Linked DNA regions of Novipirellula artificiosorum. Each later gene encodes a partner of the first gene's protein in a complex. Links are inferred from orthologs where the notes say so. Each region holds a gene or a part of one and is shown on either strand. Other genes may lie near its edges.

Region 1 (7,613 bases):
TGGATGCCGGGTGGCCGATGTGGGCTGCTATCATCGCATGCTTATTAACCGGTGCGGTATGTGGATTGGCGAGTGGCTTGATTTCGGTCGGTTTCGGAATCCCCTCCTTTATCGTCACCTTGGGGATGCTGGAAATTGCGCGAGGCGGCGCGAAAGAGGTGACGGCCAGCCAAACGCGGTACATTGGGTCGTCGGTGGAATGGATCGGTGAGCCCTTGCCTGGATTGATGGTGTCGCCCGCCTTCTTGGTCGCAATCGTGATCGTCATCGCTGGCCAGTTTTTGCTAACGCGGACGGTTTTCGGTCGCTATTGTGTCGCGATCGGAACCAATCGAGAGGCGGTTCGGATGTCAGGAATCTGGGCGTCTCCCTACTCGGTGAGCGTGTTTGTCCTCAGCGGATTGATGTGCGGCTTGGCCGCGATTGCACAAACGTCGCGATTGTCGACGGCCGATCCCAATGCCGCCATCGGCATCGAGTTGTCTGCGATCGCAGCGTGCGTGATCGGTGGCACCAGTTTGATGGGGGGGCGTGGTAGCGTGATCAGCTCACTGTTGGGTGTCTTGATCATTGCGGTGCTGCAAACCGGTTTGGCACAACTTGGTGTTTCGGATTCGAGAAAGCAGATCATCACGGGCATCGTGATCGTCGTTGCGGTCCTACTCGATGCTCTGCGAATTCGACTCGACAAAACCGAAGCATAAAGGAATGTCCTAACCGACCGCGATCGCCGTGTCGTACATGGCGATCATGTTCTCAATGGGGACGCTCGCTTGAATGTTATGGACGGGGGCGAAGACGTATCCTCCGCCAGCAGCGAACGCCGAGACATGCTTGGTCACTTCCGCGACAACCTCGTCAATCGTCCCGAACGGAAGGGTGTGTTGGCAATCAAGCGATCCGCCCCAGAACACCAGTTGCGAACCGAACTCGGCCTTTAATTCCGCTCCATCCATTCCATCGGCGCTCGTTTGCACTGGATTTAGAATGTCGACGCCCATTTCGATCAACGAGGGGATCAACGTTCGTAGAGCGCCATCGGAGTGCAGCAGGACTTTCATTTCCGTATTCTCGTGTATCCAGCGGATACCTCGTTGGTAAAACGGCATGATCCGCTCGCGAAACATCTTGGGCGACAGAAAAGGGGCGTGTTGCATTCCAAAATCGTCGCAAATTTGAAGGATCGGAACACGATCCTGCACGGCATCCGCAAAACGGCTTAGGTTCGTGATCCACAGGTCTGTCAACTTGCCAAGCAATTCGTCCACGTAATCGGGCTCGGTCGCTAACGTCATCATCCAAGCGGAGAAATCGCCGGTGCCGAGACCAAAGAACAGTTCGTAGGGGGGGCCCATCGGGGCAACGATCGCAAAGTCGGTGTTTTGCCACAAGGCTTCTGCATGGCAACGATAATGTTCTGCAAGTTCAGACGACATGAGCGGCGGATTGACTTCGGCAACCGGTAAATGGGCGGCGCCCGGATACTTTTCAAGTCGATCGAAATAGAAGCCATTTTTGGGCATGCGGGCAATCGGTGCCTTGTCTCGCATCAACACCAAGTCGCCCGAGGGCTCCGTGACCGGATGAAAACCGCCCGGGACCTCAACGGGCGTTCCGTCAAATAGGGTCCAGGGTTTCCAATCTGAATTATCGATTCCAAACGCCACTTGAGGTCGATTCAGCCCGATGATGTCGGCTCCGAATCTCTCCATGACGGGACGTTCGACCTCTGCTAACATCTGGTAACAATCAAATATTTGCGTCGGAGTATTGATTCCCAATCGTTGTTTCAGGGCGTGGTAAGTGGACGCAGCGATGCCTGATTGGCGAGTGCCACCCAAATCAATGGGCACTCGATCGGGTTGTTGATGGTTGATGGCTGAGAGGACGCGCTGGCGGGAATTCATGGTGATGACACGGATGGCGGGATGGAAGGAGCAACTTGTTTGCCCGTCAAACAGCAAGTATAACCTTTCTCGACACGTTTGCTGAATTGTCCCCGTGAAAGAAAGACCTGATGACCGAGTTGATCAAACAGTTGTTGGCCGATGGACCGGTGATTTTGGATGGGGCCTGGGGGACACAGCTCCAGCAGCGAGGGCTTTCCAGCGGTGATTGCCCTGATGAGTGGAACTTGTCGCATGCGGAACAGGTCGAGTGTGTTCCGAGAGCGTACGTCGAGGCCGGAAGCCAAGTGGTCTTAACCAATACATTCCGGTCGAACCGTTTGGCACTCGATGGTTACGGGTTGTCAGCTCAAGTGCAGGCGATCAATCGTGCGGCAGCGGAGATTTCGCTTCGCGCCGCTGGCGATTTGGCGATCGTGTTCGGATCGATTGGTCCCAGTGGCAAGATGCTGATGACCGGCGAGGTCAGCGAATCGGAATTGGACGCAGCGTTTTCCGAACAGGCTGCGGCGCTTGCGTCAGCCGGTGTCGCTGCGATCCTTGTGGAAACCATGTCGGATTTGGCCGAAGCAAAACTGGCGCTTGCGGCCGCCAAACGAACGGGATTGCCCGTGGTGGTCAGTATGGTGTTCGATTCGGGCAAAGAACTCGATCGCACGATGATGGGTGATACTGCCGAAAAGGTCGCAACCGAGTTGACCGTTGCCGGTGCGGATGTCGTTGGCGCGAATTGTGGGCAAGGAATTGAATCGTACGTGGGCGTCTGTCAGCAGCTTCATCGAGCGACGGACTTACCGATTTGGATCAAAGCGAATGCTGGCGTGCCTCAGATTTGCGATGGTGAGGTCGTTTATCGAACCAGTGCGGAGGAATTTGCCAAACACGGTCCCGCACTCGTTCAAGCCGGTGCCAAGTTCGTCGGTGGCTGCTGCGGCACCGGCCCCGAATTCATCCAGGCACTACGAAAATCGGTGCGAGGGTAAGTTCGCTCCCGAGCCCGTTATTTCCCCGCACTTCTCGCCCCGAAAATACGTCGTGTAGTTTTCAAGTTGTAACGACTGCAGTGTTTAGGTATCCAGCCACCCCTGCCCGCGCAGCGGGAGCGGTCGAGCGCAGCGAGGCGAGGGCCGGTATCGAAAACCCCTCTCCCGGCGTTTAGACGCCGACCTCTCCCAAAGGCTCGTTGTACCCCACATCCTAATCCGGTGATATTTTTTGGCTCCTGGTCCGAATGTGTTCCATGCTTTGGACAGGTCGTGGCAGCGTTGCATTCCGGTCCACAAGGTCTGCGTCGCTTGTCCGATTTTTGCGAAGGTGTAAGCTTGCTGAGGCTCTTGCGCACCTAGGTTTTTTGGCTCATCCGGCGGAAGCGTGCGCAGGAGGTTTTCGAGGCATCTCTCCGGTGTCCAATCATTGCTGGCAGGAGCTATTTTCACTTGTTATCGTGCGGTTGCCGGTAGAAACGGAGTCGAGCTCTGCAGAGGTGCAACTTGACAAGGGATATCCCGGTCGACGGTGCGCCAAGGGTGCTATCGGTTCCCGGCGGACGACCGACCGTCGGGGACTCTTTTCTAAGAGATCATTGGACACCGGAGCCATACCTCCAAAAAACCTTGAGTCTGGGTTTCGCGCGCTTCGGTCGGATGAGCCGGTTTTTTGACCGAGGAGTCCGAGAGCCACCGCACCCATGAACCGCACCTCCGTGCAACAGGCTTTCCCATGTTCGCAGCACCAGCGCGAACCGCAAGGCAACAATCATTCGCAGCGGTATGTCGAAGGTCCAGAGCGAAATCTCGTCACCTACGCCACAGATGTATTAGACACCACCCGAGATGCGCGGTGCAACGACCTCCGCAGCGGGAGGGGGCGAGCGCAGCGAGGGGGAGGGCCGGTATAGAAACCGTGCTGGAATTTCAGGTTGTCATCGCAGCCTGTCTTCCCTCTCCCTCGCTTAGGCTCGACCTCTCCCAAAGGCTCACTGTTACACACATCTTTTGCTAATGCTAGCGATCCATCGTCATGACAAGAATTCTTGTCTTCCGCAGACGCCTCCGACGCTCAACGAGATGATAAAGATGATCGCGAGTCTGGGCGGCTACATCGATCGCCCGTCGCAAAACAGCCATCCTGGCACGAAAACGCTTTGGATCGGTCTTCAGCAGACTCACAGCCTGTCCGCCGGTTGGCTCGCTTTTGGGCCGGAATCAAAAAAATTTCGTCAGGCTAGATGTGTGTAACAGTGAGCCCAAAGGAGAGGTAACGGTTCCGTAACTCGTCGATAAAGAACGACTTAATAACGGCACGACGTCGCTTAGCGAGTACATCATACCGGTTGATTGAGCTGCTCTTGGAATCGCTCGAATAAATAGTGGCTATCATGAGGCCCCGAGGCTGCTTCGGGATGATATTGGACGCCGAACGCATTGTGTTGGCGGTGGCGAACGCCCGCGACCGTGTCATCGTTCAAGTTGCGATGCGTCACTTCGAGACAATCGGGAAGCGATTCCTCTTCCACCGCAAAACCGTGATTCTGTGTCGTGATTTCCACTTTGCCGGTGGTCAAGTCAAAGACCGGTTGGTTAACACCTCGATGGCCAAATTTCAACTTAAAGGTCTTCGCACCGCACGCCAAAGACAACAATTGATGTCCGAGGCAAATGCCGAAAATCGGTACGTCTCCAATCAATTCGCGGATCGTTTGGTGGGCATATTCGAGAGGCTCGGGATCGCCGGGTCCGTTGGACAAAAAGACGCCATGGGGTTCGAGTTTTCGAATCTCGTCGGCCGACGTATTACCCGGAACAATGGTCACTCGATTGCCACGCGATGCAAAATGTCGCGGGATATTCCACTTCATGCCGAAGTCCATGCAGACGACATGTGCACCGCTGTTGTCGGATCTTGCATCGCCGATCTCCAATGCCGTCCAATCATCGAGTCGGCTGTCCCAGGCATGAGTCTGGTTCGGCATCACTTCGCGAACGATATCTCGACCGACCAATCCGGGTGACGCTTTTGCTTTCTGGATCAAGCTTTCGTTATCCAAATCCAGTGTGGACAATACGCCGCGCATCGCTCCCTCGGTGCGAATGCGACGCACGAGTGCTCGTGTATCGATCCCGGCGATCGCGACCAGGTTGTGCTTCTTTAGATAGCTCTGCAGATCACCTTCTGCTCGATAGTTGCTGTAGATGCGGCTGTCTTCACGAACGATGAAGCCCGCCAACGAGGGAGCGTCGTGCTCGATATCGATGGAATTGACGCCATAGTTCCCGATTTCCGGGTAGGTCATCGTGACAATTTGGCCACGATAGCTGGGGTCGGTCAATATTTCTTGGTATCCGGTCATCGCGGTGTTGAAGACAACTTCGCCGTCGACTTCGCCGGCCGAGCCGATCGATTCACCTTGGTAAACGGTACCGTCTTCGAGCGCGAGCTTTGCTGGTTGTGGCATATCTAAAGATTGCTGGGTTTCGAGTTTTGTGGGTGAGGAGTGAATCAGGTATCGATCAGGTCATCCGGTTCAAGAATAGGAACCTCGTTTTCTTCAACTTCTTGCTGTTCCCGCCAAGCCTTGTTTTCGCGGTAGCTTTCGAGTTCTTCTTTCAACTGTTCCGTTTGAGGATTTTCTTCGGCCTCGCCAAGTTCCACCGCTTTGCTGCTCCACTCGATTGCCTTTTCGAAGTCCCCGGTTTCGGCGTAGCCGGCGGCCAGGGTGCTGAGGATGTGGGCCTCTTTGTACTCGGTCAGTTCCGCCGCTTGTTGTCCCAGTTCGACGGACCGCTTTCCATTGCGGACCTCGTCATTGGGTGACGTTGCCAGAACCCAGGCCAAGTTATTCAAGATGCCTGGCAGATCGACGTTCGAATCCTCTGCATGATCGATGGCACGCTCGTAGTCGGCAATCGCTTCGGCATGTTCACCAACACTCAGCAATGCGTCGGCGCGCGACCGCAACACCGATGCATTGTTTGGATCGCGATCGAGAACACCGTTCAGTACTTCGATCGCTTTTCGCGGCCGCTCGTCGCGGGAGTACAACGTTGCCAATTGAAGTTGGCGATCGACACTCGACGGATCACGTCCCGCCAACAATTTCATGTCATTGATTGCATCTGCCATGCGGCCCTCTTCGACAGCGATCAAGCAACGAACGAAGATCGTCGCATCGGCCTCGGCGACTGAAGGGTTGATCCGAATCGCCGCTCGCATGTCTTCTTTGGCCGCTTTGATGTCGCCACGTGAGAGTGCAATTTCGGCGCGTTGCAACATGGAAATCGGATCCTTCGGCTGCATCGCGAGCGCTTTGTTGAAGTCCGCGACCGCCTGTTCATCTTTACCTTGCATGCGGTACAAGAATCCTCGGATGCGATACATCCCTTCGCTGGGTTTCGCCTCGAGCGACTTGGTCACGAGCGCCATTGCATCGTCCATTCGTTTGCGATCGACCAATTCTTGGACGACCGCTTGGGCAAGGATTTGGTTGCCCGGTTGCTCGGTCAGAATTTGTTCCATGTCCGCAATCGCGCCGTCAACGTCGTCCTGCTGCATCCGCAGCGCGGCGCGAGCTTGTAGCGCTTCGACATTGGTTGGATCAATCTCGATCGCCTTGTTCAAGTCGTCCATTCTTTCTTGATCGGAGTCTTGCTTGATGGCTCGCAGCAAATAGGCACCCGATTGTTGCACCGGATCGTCCTCAAGCAACTCGATCGCTTTGGTGGCGGCTTCGACGACTTTCTCGGGGTTCTCGTCCAGTACCAAGTTCAACCTTGCGATCAACAAAAAGGCTTCGACTAACGTCGGGTCGTTTTCGACCGCATCGTCGAGCACTTCAAGCGCCTCGTCACGGAGCTGTATCTGGCGACGGCCACGGACACGCGCCATCACCGCGGCGAGTTGTTGACTACGCTGAAGCAGCACGCTGCCAAGAATCTTCTTCGCAAAAGCGGTGTTTTCCTCGTTCAGCCCCTTGGCCAATGCCGACTCAAGCAGCGTTGATACCGCCTCAAGCTCTGCGGGAGTTTCCGCGTCGATGCGCGCCAGCACGGCTTCATCAAAGTCGGCCTGCCCTGGATCGGGCGTGTACGTGTCCGCGGGTTTGGGGTCAACGGGCTGCGTTTCCGACTGCGTCGTAGCGGTCCCTCCCTCCGTCGACGTTTGCTGCGCCAGCGCCGTCGGCAAGGCCATTTCGCTGATCAGAAACCAACCGCTAACGCACCACAGGGCTGCGGTGCGAAACGATCGCGGCAGCACCATCAATTGCAATTTCATTTTCAAAGCTCGTCACAGGTGAGGCAAGGAATCCTGTGGCGCATTATGACGAACACTTGCCGCTTCGCGAAGTCGGCCTACTGCATTTATCGGTTTATGGGAGGAATTCTTCGCTAATGGGCATATTCTTCCGAAGTGGCTTCGATTTTGCCCTGAAGCTCTGCGTTCTGCTGGCGGAGCGTGTTCAACTCGTTCAAGACCGTATTGAATTCGGTTGCAGCGTCTTGCCAGAAGTCGCCATCGCGAAACTTGATCGATGAAACCGTTTCCCCCTTAGCAACCGAGGCGATCGCCGTCCGCAAACGGTACATCGGGCCGGCGAATCGATTGCTCAGCACCAGTGTGTCACGCAAAAAGATCGGCAACATCACTGCCATCACCACCAAAATCGGTGCCTGAGCCAAAGTGGATGATTTCACGGCTTCCCAAAACGGT
Region 2 (8,494 bases), on another replicon or contig:
GCTGATCGCCATCCTCGCCCGCGGTCACTGCCTGCTTGAGGGCGTCCCTGGATTGGCCAAGACCTTGATGATCCGTACTTTGGCCGAGTCGATGCATTTGTCCTTTCGGCGAATTCAATTCACTCCCGACTTGATGCCTGGCGACATTACGGGAACCGAGATCATTCAAGAGGACCCTACCACGGGACGACGCGAGTTTATTTTTGAACGTGGCCCCATTTTCACACAAATGTTGCTGGCCGATGAGATCAACCGAACGCCACCCAAAACTCAAGCGGCATTGCTTGAAGCGATGCAAGAACATGAAGTGACCACCGCCGGCACCACGTACCGATTGTCCGAACCGTTTTTTGTGTTGGCAACGCAAAACCCGATTGAGCAGGAAGGGACCTATCCGTTACCCGAAGCCCAACGCGATCGTTTCTTGTTCCATGTCGTCGTCAATTATCCTAGCCGCGATGAAGAATCAGAAATCGTGGATCGAACCACATCGACTTTCCAAACGACTGTCGATCCGGTTGTTTCCGGCGAGGACATTGTCCAGTTCCAACAAACGGTTCGCCGAGTACCGCTGCCACCCCACGTGAAGGACTGGGTGCTCGATGCCGTCCGAGCCATTCGGCCCCAAGACGAACAAAGCGCGCGTTGGGCAAAAGAACTGATCCAATGGGGCCCAGGACCGCGAGCAAGCCAACAATTGGTGTTGGCCTCGAAAGCACGTGCGCTGCTGCATGGACGCCCAAGTGTCTCGATCGAAGATGTCCAATCGCTGGCGTTGCCGGTTTTACGACACCGCGTCGTCCCGACGTTCGCAGCCGAAGCGGATGGCATCACCGTTGACAACCTGATTGGACGGATGATCCAGGAAGCCTCGAAGGCCCCGGCGAGAGTGCTTTAGCCCGGATTATTCATCAGTCCAAACATATTCCCCGTAACCCTTTGTATGCAATCAGCTTACATCGATTGAGTAAGAAACAGACTGCGCACGTTGGAGTCGTAGGCTTTAGCCGATTCAGCAAGGTCCAGCCGCAATCGGCTAAAGCCTACCACTCCAACGAATAATCCGGGCTAGTGGCCCCCAGGGTGCGCCGCTGCGCGTCGACCCTGGGCTCTGGAGTCAAACCGCTTCGCGGTAAATCGAGTTCCGCAAGTTATCAATCGAACGTCCCTGCCGGGAAATCGCAGTCGGGGTCGATGGCCGGTTTGTACGTCCACCTCCAGATGCGCTATCCGCAATCCGGGGCTAAATGCTAAAATGCCCATGGCATGAACGCTTTGGGTTCGCGCCCAAGCGGAAACCGATGAGTGGCTATCCCTCGGCTGCAGCCGCGTCGTCTTCCTCTTTCTTGTACTGGTCAAGTCGCCGGTACAACGTCCGGGCACCAATCTGAAGCACCTTGGCTGCTTCCTCCCGATTACCCCCGGTCAATTTGAGCGTTTCTTCGATCGCCCAACGCTCCACCACACTGAGCGGTTGACCAATCAGGTTCGATGCCCCCCCGACGTCGCCAAGCACTTGCTCCGCGGCTTGCTCTGCGCTGCGATCGAGTAACTCGGGAGGCAGATCGTCCAGATCCAACGAACCGTCGGTATCGAGAACGACCATCGTTTCAACAAAGTTCCGCAATTGGCGAACATTGCCCGGCCAATCATAGGCATAGAAGCGCTTTGTCACCGCTGGCGTGAAATGCGCCGCCGGTTTGTCATGCCGCCTTAAGAACATCTTGCGAAAATGATCCATCAACGCAATCACATCATCGCGGCGGTCACGTAGCGGCGGCAATTCGACGGTCACCACCTTTAATCGAAAATACAAATCGTTGCGAAAGATGCCCGCGTCGATCATTTCCTCAAGCGGCCGGTTGGTCGCTGAGATCAATCGCACATTGACTTTGATCGGTTTGTTGTCACCGACGCGCGTGATCTGGCTTTCTTCAAGAACGCGCAACAACTTGATTTGCGTGCTCATCGGCATGTCGCCGACTTCATCCAAGAACAACGTCCCGCCGTTCGCATACTGGAACGCTCCGACACGATCCGAAACCGCATCGGTAAACGACCCTTTGACATGCCCAAACAGTTCGCTTTCGACCAAGTTTTCCGAGACCGCGCGTGTGTTCAACGCGACAATGCGTTTGTTTCGCCGTGGGCTATTCTGGTGGATCGCCTGAGCAATCATCTCTTTGCCGGTACCGCTTTCCCCGGTGATCAAGACGGTCGCATCGGTTGCTGCGATTCGCCGTAATCGATCGATCACCGACTGCATCTTGTCGCTTGTGTAGATGATCCCTTCGAACCCATACCGCTCATCGAGCCGCTGCATCAGTTCCGTATTCTGACGACGCAGCCCAACGGCATCGGCCGCCTTTTCCACAATCGCTCGCAATCGATTCGGTGTGATCGGCTTTTCCAAGAAGTTGAACGCGCCTTGCTGCATCGCCTGCACAGCGATCGGGACCGTCGCGTGTCCGGTGACCATCACCACTTCACAATCCGGCAACTGTTTGTTGGCGAGGCTCAAGATCTTCATGCCGTCAACATCGTTCATCACCATGTCGGTAATGATGATGTCAAACGTTTCTCGCTCGATCAACTTAGCCGCTTCCGGTCCGCTGGTGGCGACCTCACAACGATACCCAACCTTTTCCAAACTCTCCGTCATGGCCCGCGCATGGGCAGCCTCGTTGTCGACGACCAAAAGTTTCAAATCGGCCGGATCGTAAGCGAACTTCTCACCCGCGTCGGCAATCCGCGTTTCGCTCGAATCCGTAGAGGATGGGGTGCTGGTCATTTCATGGTACCTTCGTCAATCGGGAGCTTCTTGTTATCGCAGCACGATTCGAGCGACCAACGGGAGCGGGCCAACGCCACTTCGAGCGGTAGCTCGCTTCGCTTGCGGCCGTGCCGCCCTACGAATTCGCATAGCGATTCTGCAATGATTCGACCTGAAGCGGCCCTTCGCGTACCGCGACCATCGCACGCACCGCCGCTTCGGCCGCCGCAACCGTTGTGATACAGGGGACGCCACATTGGACCGCCGCAGCTCGGATTTTGCCTTCGTCCGTTCGAGCGCCCTTGCCACTTGGCGTGTTGACAATCAATTGGACGTCACCGTTCTTCAAATAGTCGATTAAGTTCGGGTGCCCTTCGGCGATCTTCTTGACTTGCGTCACCTTGACTCCCGCAGCTTGCAACTTTTGGGCCGTCCCGCTGGTCGCCAACAATTCAAAGCCGAGATCACTCAAACTCTTCCCCAGCATGGCAACCGATTCTTTATGTCGTGGAGCCAAACTGATGAACACCTTCCCCGAATCGGGCAAGATCGAACCCGCTGCGATTTGACTCTTCGCAAATGCAACCGAGAATTTCTCGCTGATCCCCATCACTTCGCCGGTGCTTCGCATCTCGGGGCCAAGCACGATGTCGACACCCGCGAACTTTCGGAAGGGAAAGACACTCTCTTTGATCGAAACATGGCGCGGAATCGGTTCCGTCGTGACCCCCAGATCCTTAAGCTTCATGCCCGTCATGACTTTCGTTGCGATGTTGGCCACCGGGACGCCGGTCGCTTTGGCCACAAAGGGGACGGTTCGGCTCGCTCGCGGATTCACCTCCAACACGTACAACGTTGGCACGCCTTCTTCTATCTTGATCGCGTATTGGATGTTCATCAAACCAATCACTTGCAAACGCATCGCAAGCTTCTTCGTCGATTCACGGATCTCGTTGATGATCGGTTGAGTCAAACTGAAGGGTGGAATCGCACAGGCCGAATCGCCCGAGTGGACTCCGGCTTCTTCGATGTGCTCCATAATCCCCATGATGACACAATCGGTACCGTCCGCGACTGCGTCGACATCCACCTCGGTGGCGTCCTCGAGAAAATGATCGATCAACACCGGTTGACCATCGGCGACAATAAACGCCTCGGCCACATACCGCTCAAATTGAGCTTGATCGTAACAGATCTCCATCGCCCGTCCCCCGAGCACAAAACTGGGTCGAACCAGCGCCGGGTAACCGATGATTTTTGCTTGACGGCGAGCTTCGTCCATATTTCGAGCAATCCCGCTCGGTGGTTGACGCAGCCCGAGTTCTTCAATCAACCGCTGAAACAATTCGCGGTCTTCGGCCGCTTCAATCGTTTCGACACTCGTCCCGATGATCGGTACGCCCGCCTCCTTCAACCCCCGGGCCAAATTCAGCGGCGTCTGGCCACCAAACTGGGCAATCACGCCGTCTGGCTTGATCGCTTCGCAAATGTTCAACACATCCTCGATCGTCAGCGGTTCAAAAAACAGCATGTCCGACGTGTCGTAGTCGGTACTGACGGTTTCTGGATTGCTGTTGACCATCACGCTCTCGATTCCAATCTCGCGAAGCGCAAAGCTGGCGTGACAGCAGCAATAATCAAACTCGATCCCTTGGCCGATTCGGTTGGGCCCCCCTCCCAAAATGATGATTCGCCGCTTGTCCGTCTTGGGCGGCAATTCATCCTCTTGCTCGTAGGTACTGTAATAATACGGCGTGTAAGCTTCGAACTCGGCGGCACACGTGTCGACACTTTTAAATACCGGCTTCACACCCAGATTCAAACGTTTGGCACGTACCTTCAACTCCGTCGATGACGATAATTTGGAAAGTTGGCGATCAGAAAAACCATACCGCTTGGCTTGCCAAAGATCCTCTCGCGTCATCGCATCGAGCGAGCCGATCTTGAGCAGCCGTTCTTCTTCCTCGACGATTTGAAGCAAATGGTCCAAGAACCAGCGATCGATATGAGTCAGCGAGAAAATCTCGTCGATCGACATCCCTGCTTTCATCGCGTAGCGAATGTAGAAAATCCGCTCTGCCCCCGGCGTACTCAGCTTGGCGCGTATCGTATCCTCATCGGGTTGAGCATCGGTTCCCCAAGCATCACGATTGTCACAACCCAAACCGAAGGCACCGACCTCCAATCCCCGCAGCGCCTTTTGGAGCGATTCTTTGAAGGTTCGACCGATTGCCATCGTTTCGCCGACACTTTTCATCTGCGTCGTCAACGTGGCGTCGGCCTCCGGAAATTTCTCGAAAGCAAACCGCGGCATCTTCGTCACGACGTAGTCAATCGTCGGTTCGAAACAAGCTTTCGTTTTCTTTGTGATGTCGTTGGGCAGTTCCCAAAGCAAGTAGCCTACCGCCAACTTGGCAGCAATTTTTGCAATCGGAAAGCCTGTTGCCTTACTCGCTAACGCACTCGATCGACTCACGCGAGGGTTCATTTCAATCACAATCATTCGGCCCGTATTCGGTTCGATCGCGAATTGAATGTTACTGCCTCCCGTTTCCACGCCGATTTCGCGAATCACCGCTAACGACGCATCCCGCATCCGTTGGTATTCCTTGTCCGTCAGCGTTTGTGCGGGTGCCACGGTGATCGAGTCCCCCGTATGGACCCCCATCGGATCAAAATTCTCGATGCTGCAAATGATCACGACGTTGTCTTCGCGATCTCGCACCACCTCCATCTCGTATTCTTTCCACCCGATGATCGACTCTTCGATCAATACCTCGGTGATTGGCGATTGGTCCAAGCCGCTCTGCACCAACCCATCGAATTCATCGCGGTTGTACGCGATCGCCGAGCCCGACCCACCCATCGTAAAGCTGGGGCGGACAACCGCAGGCAGACCAACTTCGGCCAAGACTTCTCGCGCCTGCTGAAGCGTTTTTACGGTTCGACCCGTGCAAACGTCCAAGCCGATCTTCTCCATCGCTGACTTGAATTGCTCGCGTTCTTCGGCCTTCGCAATCACCTTGGCGTTGGCAGCGATCATTTCAACGCCATACTTTTCCAACACCCCGTTGGCTTCCAAATCCATCGCAACGTTCAACCCGGTTTGGCCCCCAAGGGTGGGCAACAGCGCATCAGGACGCTCTTTTTCGATGATTTTTTCGACCATCTGCCACGTCAACGGCTCGATATACGTCGCGTCAGCCGTGCTCGGGTCCGTCATGATCGTGGCCGGATTGCTGTTGACCAACACGACTTCATAGCCCTCTTCGCGCAATGCCTTGCAAGCCTGAGTTCCCGAGTAGTCAAACTCGCAAGCCTGTCCAATGATGATCGGGCCACTTCCAATGAGCAGAATTTTCTTGATGTCGTCTCGACGGGGCACGGAGTCACTTCCGGGTAATAGGGAACAATTGTCTAGCATCCATGGCAGCGAGAGCGGTTCGCCACGACGTGCAAATTGCCCTGAGAATAGCAAAACATCTCGCGGCGTCGAAGTGGACGCATCGCGTAGAACGGAATTCTCTCCTTTACCCCCCCTACCGCGGCATCGCTGGGCTACCGACAACGAACTAAGTCGGTCGTTTCGATCCCCAACCGCTCGATCAGCCCTGCCGCTTCGCCCAAAAATCGATCCGCATCAACCGGATAGCCGGCCGTTGGCTTGAGCGATTCGCCCTCGACCGCGTGTCGACAAAAGTAGTCGTTGAAGGACTTCATACAGACCTCGCGCAAGCACTTCGCATGGATCGATGACAACGCGACCGGCACAAACGAGTCACCCTTGACCGTAAAGTGCACTCGCATCGTTCGTCCTGGCGAACCGAGATCGTCGGGCCACTTCAATTGATAACTGCTGTGCTGTTTCGTCTCTTCCTCAACGCTCAGCACCGCATCATCGAAGCCGTGTTGCAGCACGCCGCCGTAGAACCGCCGTCCACCGTGCCGATCAAAGAAAACGTCCACCTTCCGTTCGTTGACGAAATCCGCCAAGACGCTCCTTACCAATCCAATCGAAAGCCTGGAAAGCAAATCCGATTTGTTTTGCCCCGCTGCGATCGCCGAATTGAAACGTTTCGCCGTTACGATCCGGCAGCGAAGATCGATCAGATCTGCGCCGGCCGCTTTCCAAATTTGAATGGCTCGCGCGGCATCGGATGATTCGACCGTGGACGAAAGCGTGATCCTTTGAAGCCATACCGTTTCTGTCAAATCGTGATAGTCTTCCGAGGCGACCCGACGCAGCCACCGCGGAAACGACTCCTGTGGCAATCCACACCAATGCTGACAGACCTCGACAACCGTTTGCAGCGACGCGAGTGAATTCGCGTTCCGCGTGTGAAACAGTTTTTTCGAATCGTCAACCACCAGCTTGGCGTTTCCAACCACAACCGGTTTGCGAAGCGGTTCAAAGCACTCGGCCCGATTCAGGGCATCCGGGATTCGCCACACCGATGCCGCAACAACGAGCGGCCCGAGCTTCGGTCCATAGCCAGCTTCGTCTACGGCAATCAGTAACATCGACGCTACACACTACAAAGGACTTCGGGACACGCTAACAATTCATCGACAACGTCTTTCGCCCACTGCGTCCCTCGGCCTTTCAAGAAGACATCGAGAACGCGTTGAACCGGCATGCCGTCACGATACGGTCGACTGCTGGTCATCGCATCGAATGCGTCTGCAACCGCCAACACTTGCGCATCGCGAGGAATTTCTTCCCCCTTCAATCCATCTGGGTATCCACTACCGTCCCAAGATTCATGGTGATGACGCACCGCTGGCAAGATACGGCGAAACGGCCGAATGCCCTTTAAGATATCGTATCCGAGGACCGGATGTCGCTTGATCTTCGCGAATTCATCCTCGGTCAATTGACCTGGCTTCCGCAGCACCGAATCCTCGACGCCAATCTTCCCGATATCGTGCAAGATGCCAGCCATTCGGATGCGTTGCTGGTCTTCATCACTGTATCCGAGTCGTTTGGCCAGCAACACGGCCAATTCGGACACTCGCGAACTGTGACCGCAGGTGTAGGCATCCTTTGCATCAAGCGCCGAAACAAGCGATCCGATCATGCCTTCGAACATCTGCTGCATCGCAGCGTATTGACGCTGGTTGATCAAGTGAACCCCAAGCATCATCGACGTGGATCGCATCAAGTCCGCTTCGGTCGTCCCAAATTCACCCGAAGCAACCCATCGGATTGCAATCATCCGCCCGAGACGCTGATGGTGACGATGGATGGGGACCACGATCGCATTGTAGACTTCGCCATCGAGACACAAATGGTTGGAAATGGTGATTTCGTTTTCGTGCGATTCCCCCGTCAACCGCTCGCGTTGCCGATAGGCTGCAGCGGCGACCCAACGAATCCTCTCGTCTTCAATCGGTTCGGCCGAGACATAGATTTCGTCCCCCCAAGCGCCCTCGTCATCAGCGAACAGCTCGATCGCCAACGTGGCTGCTTGAACGCAGGGCGCCAATTCCTGCAATAGCATCCGGCAAGTGGTCGCAATGTCTTCGCCCAGCTCGAGCCGCTCGGCAAATTCACGGATCAGTGCCAACTCTTCGAACTTAATGCTCAGTGCTTCGGAAAGATGCTCGACATCGCTCTTGAGATTCGTATTTTCTTCGTCCCCATCACCGAGGGACGCAACATCGATCGTCAAATCATCCAATAGCATCATTCGGAACAGTAAGGAGGTCAAATCATCACGA

Evidence for each region.
Region 2: the proteins of carA (region 1) and carB are in contact, whole or in part, in a solved structure (PDB 1KEE), measured with the Escherichia coli proteins. The link is inferred for Novipirellula artificiosorum from one-to-one orthologs.

What each region holds. Positions count from the first base shown.
Region 1 is NZ_SJPV01000002.1:159,834-167,446, forward strand. The notes cover bases 3,297-6,172. They hold carA (glutamine-hydrolyzing carbamoyl-phosphate synthase small subunit), read right to left. Parts: upstream 5,362-6,172; coding sequence 4,231-5,361; downstream 3,297-4,230. Other genes in these bases: Poly41_RS35615 (IS4 family transposase), read left to right, coding at 3,908-4,144; Poly41_RS06440 (tetratricopeptide repeat protein), read right to left, coding at 5,406-6,172. Outside these bases: Poly41_RS06415 (ABC transporter permease), read left to right, coding at 1-704; Poly41_RS06420 (uroporphyrinogen decarboxylase family protein), read right to left, coding at 714-1,907; Poly41_RS06425 (homocysteine S-methyltransferase family protein), read left to right, coding at 2,018-2,890; more of Poly41_RS06440, read right to left, coding at 6,173-7,178; Poly41_RS06445 (hypothetical protein), read right to left, coding at 7,292-7,613. UniProt on the Escherichia coli protein: Small subunit of the glutamine-dependent carbamoyl phosphate synthetase (CPSase).
Region 2 is NZ_SJPV01000019.1:84,148-92,641, forward strand. Bases 2,710-6,466 are described here. They hold carB (carbamoyl-phosphate synthase large subunit), read right to left. Parts: upstream 6,159-6,466; coding sequence 2,910-6,158; downstream 2,710-2,909. Other genes in these bases: Poly41_RS30460 (sigma-54-dependent transcriptional regulator), read right to left, coding at 2,710-2,791; Poly41_RS30470 (hypothetical protein), read right to left, coding at 6,332-6,466. In the rest of the region: Poly41_RS30455 (AAA family ATPase), read left to right, coding at 1-898; more of Poly41_RS30460, read right to left, coding at 1,310-2,709; more of Poly41_RS30470, read right to left, coding at 6,467-7,294; Poly41_RS30475 (HD-GYP domain-containing protein), read right to left, coding at 7,300-8,463. UniProt on the Escherichia coli protein: Large subunit of the glutamine-dependent carbamoyl phosphate synthetase (CPSase).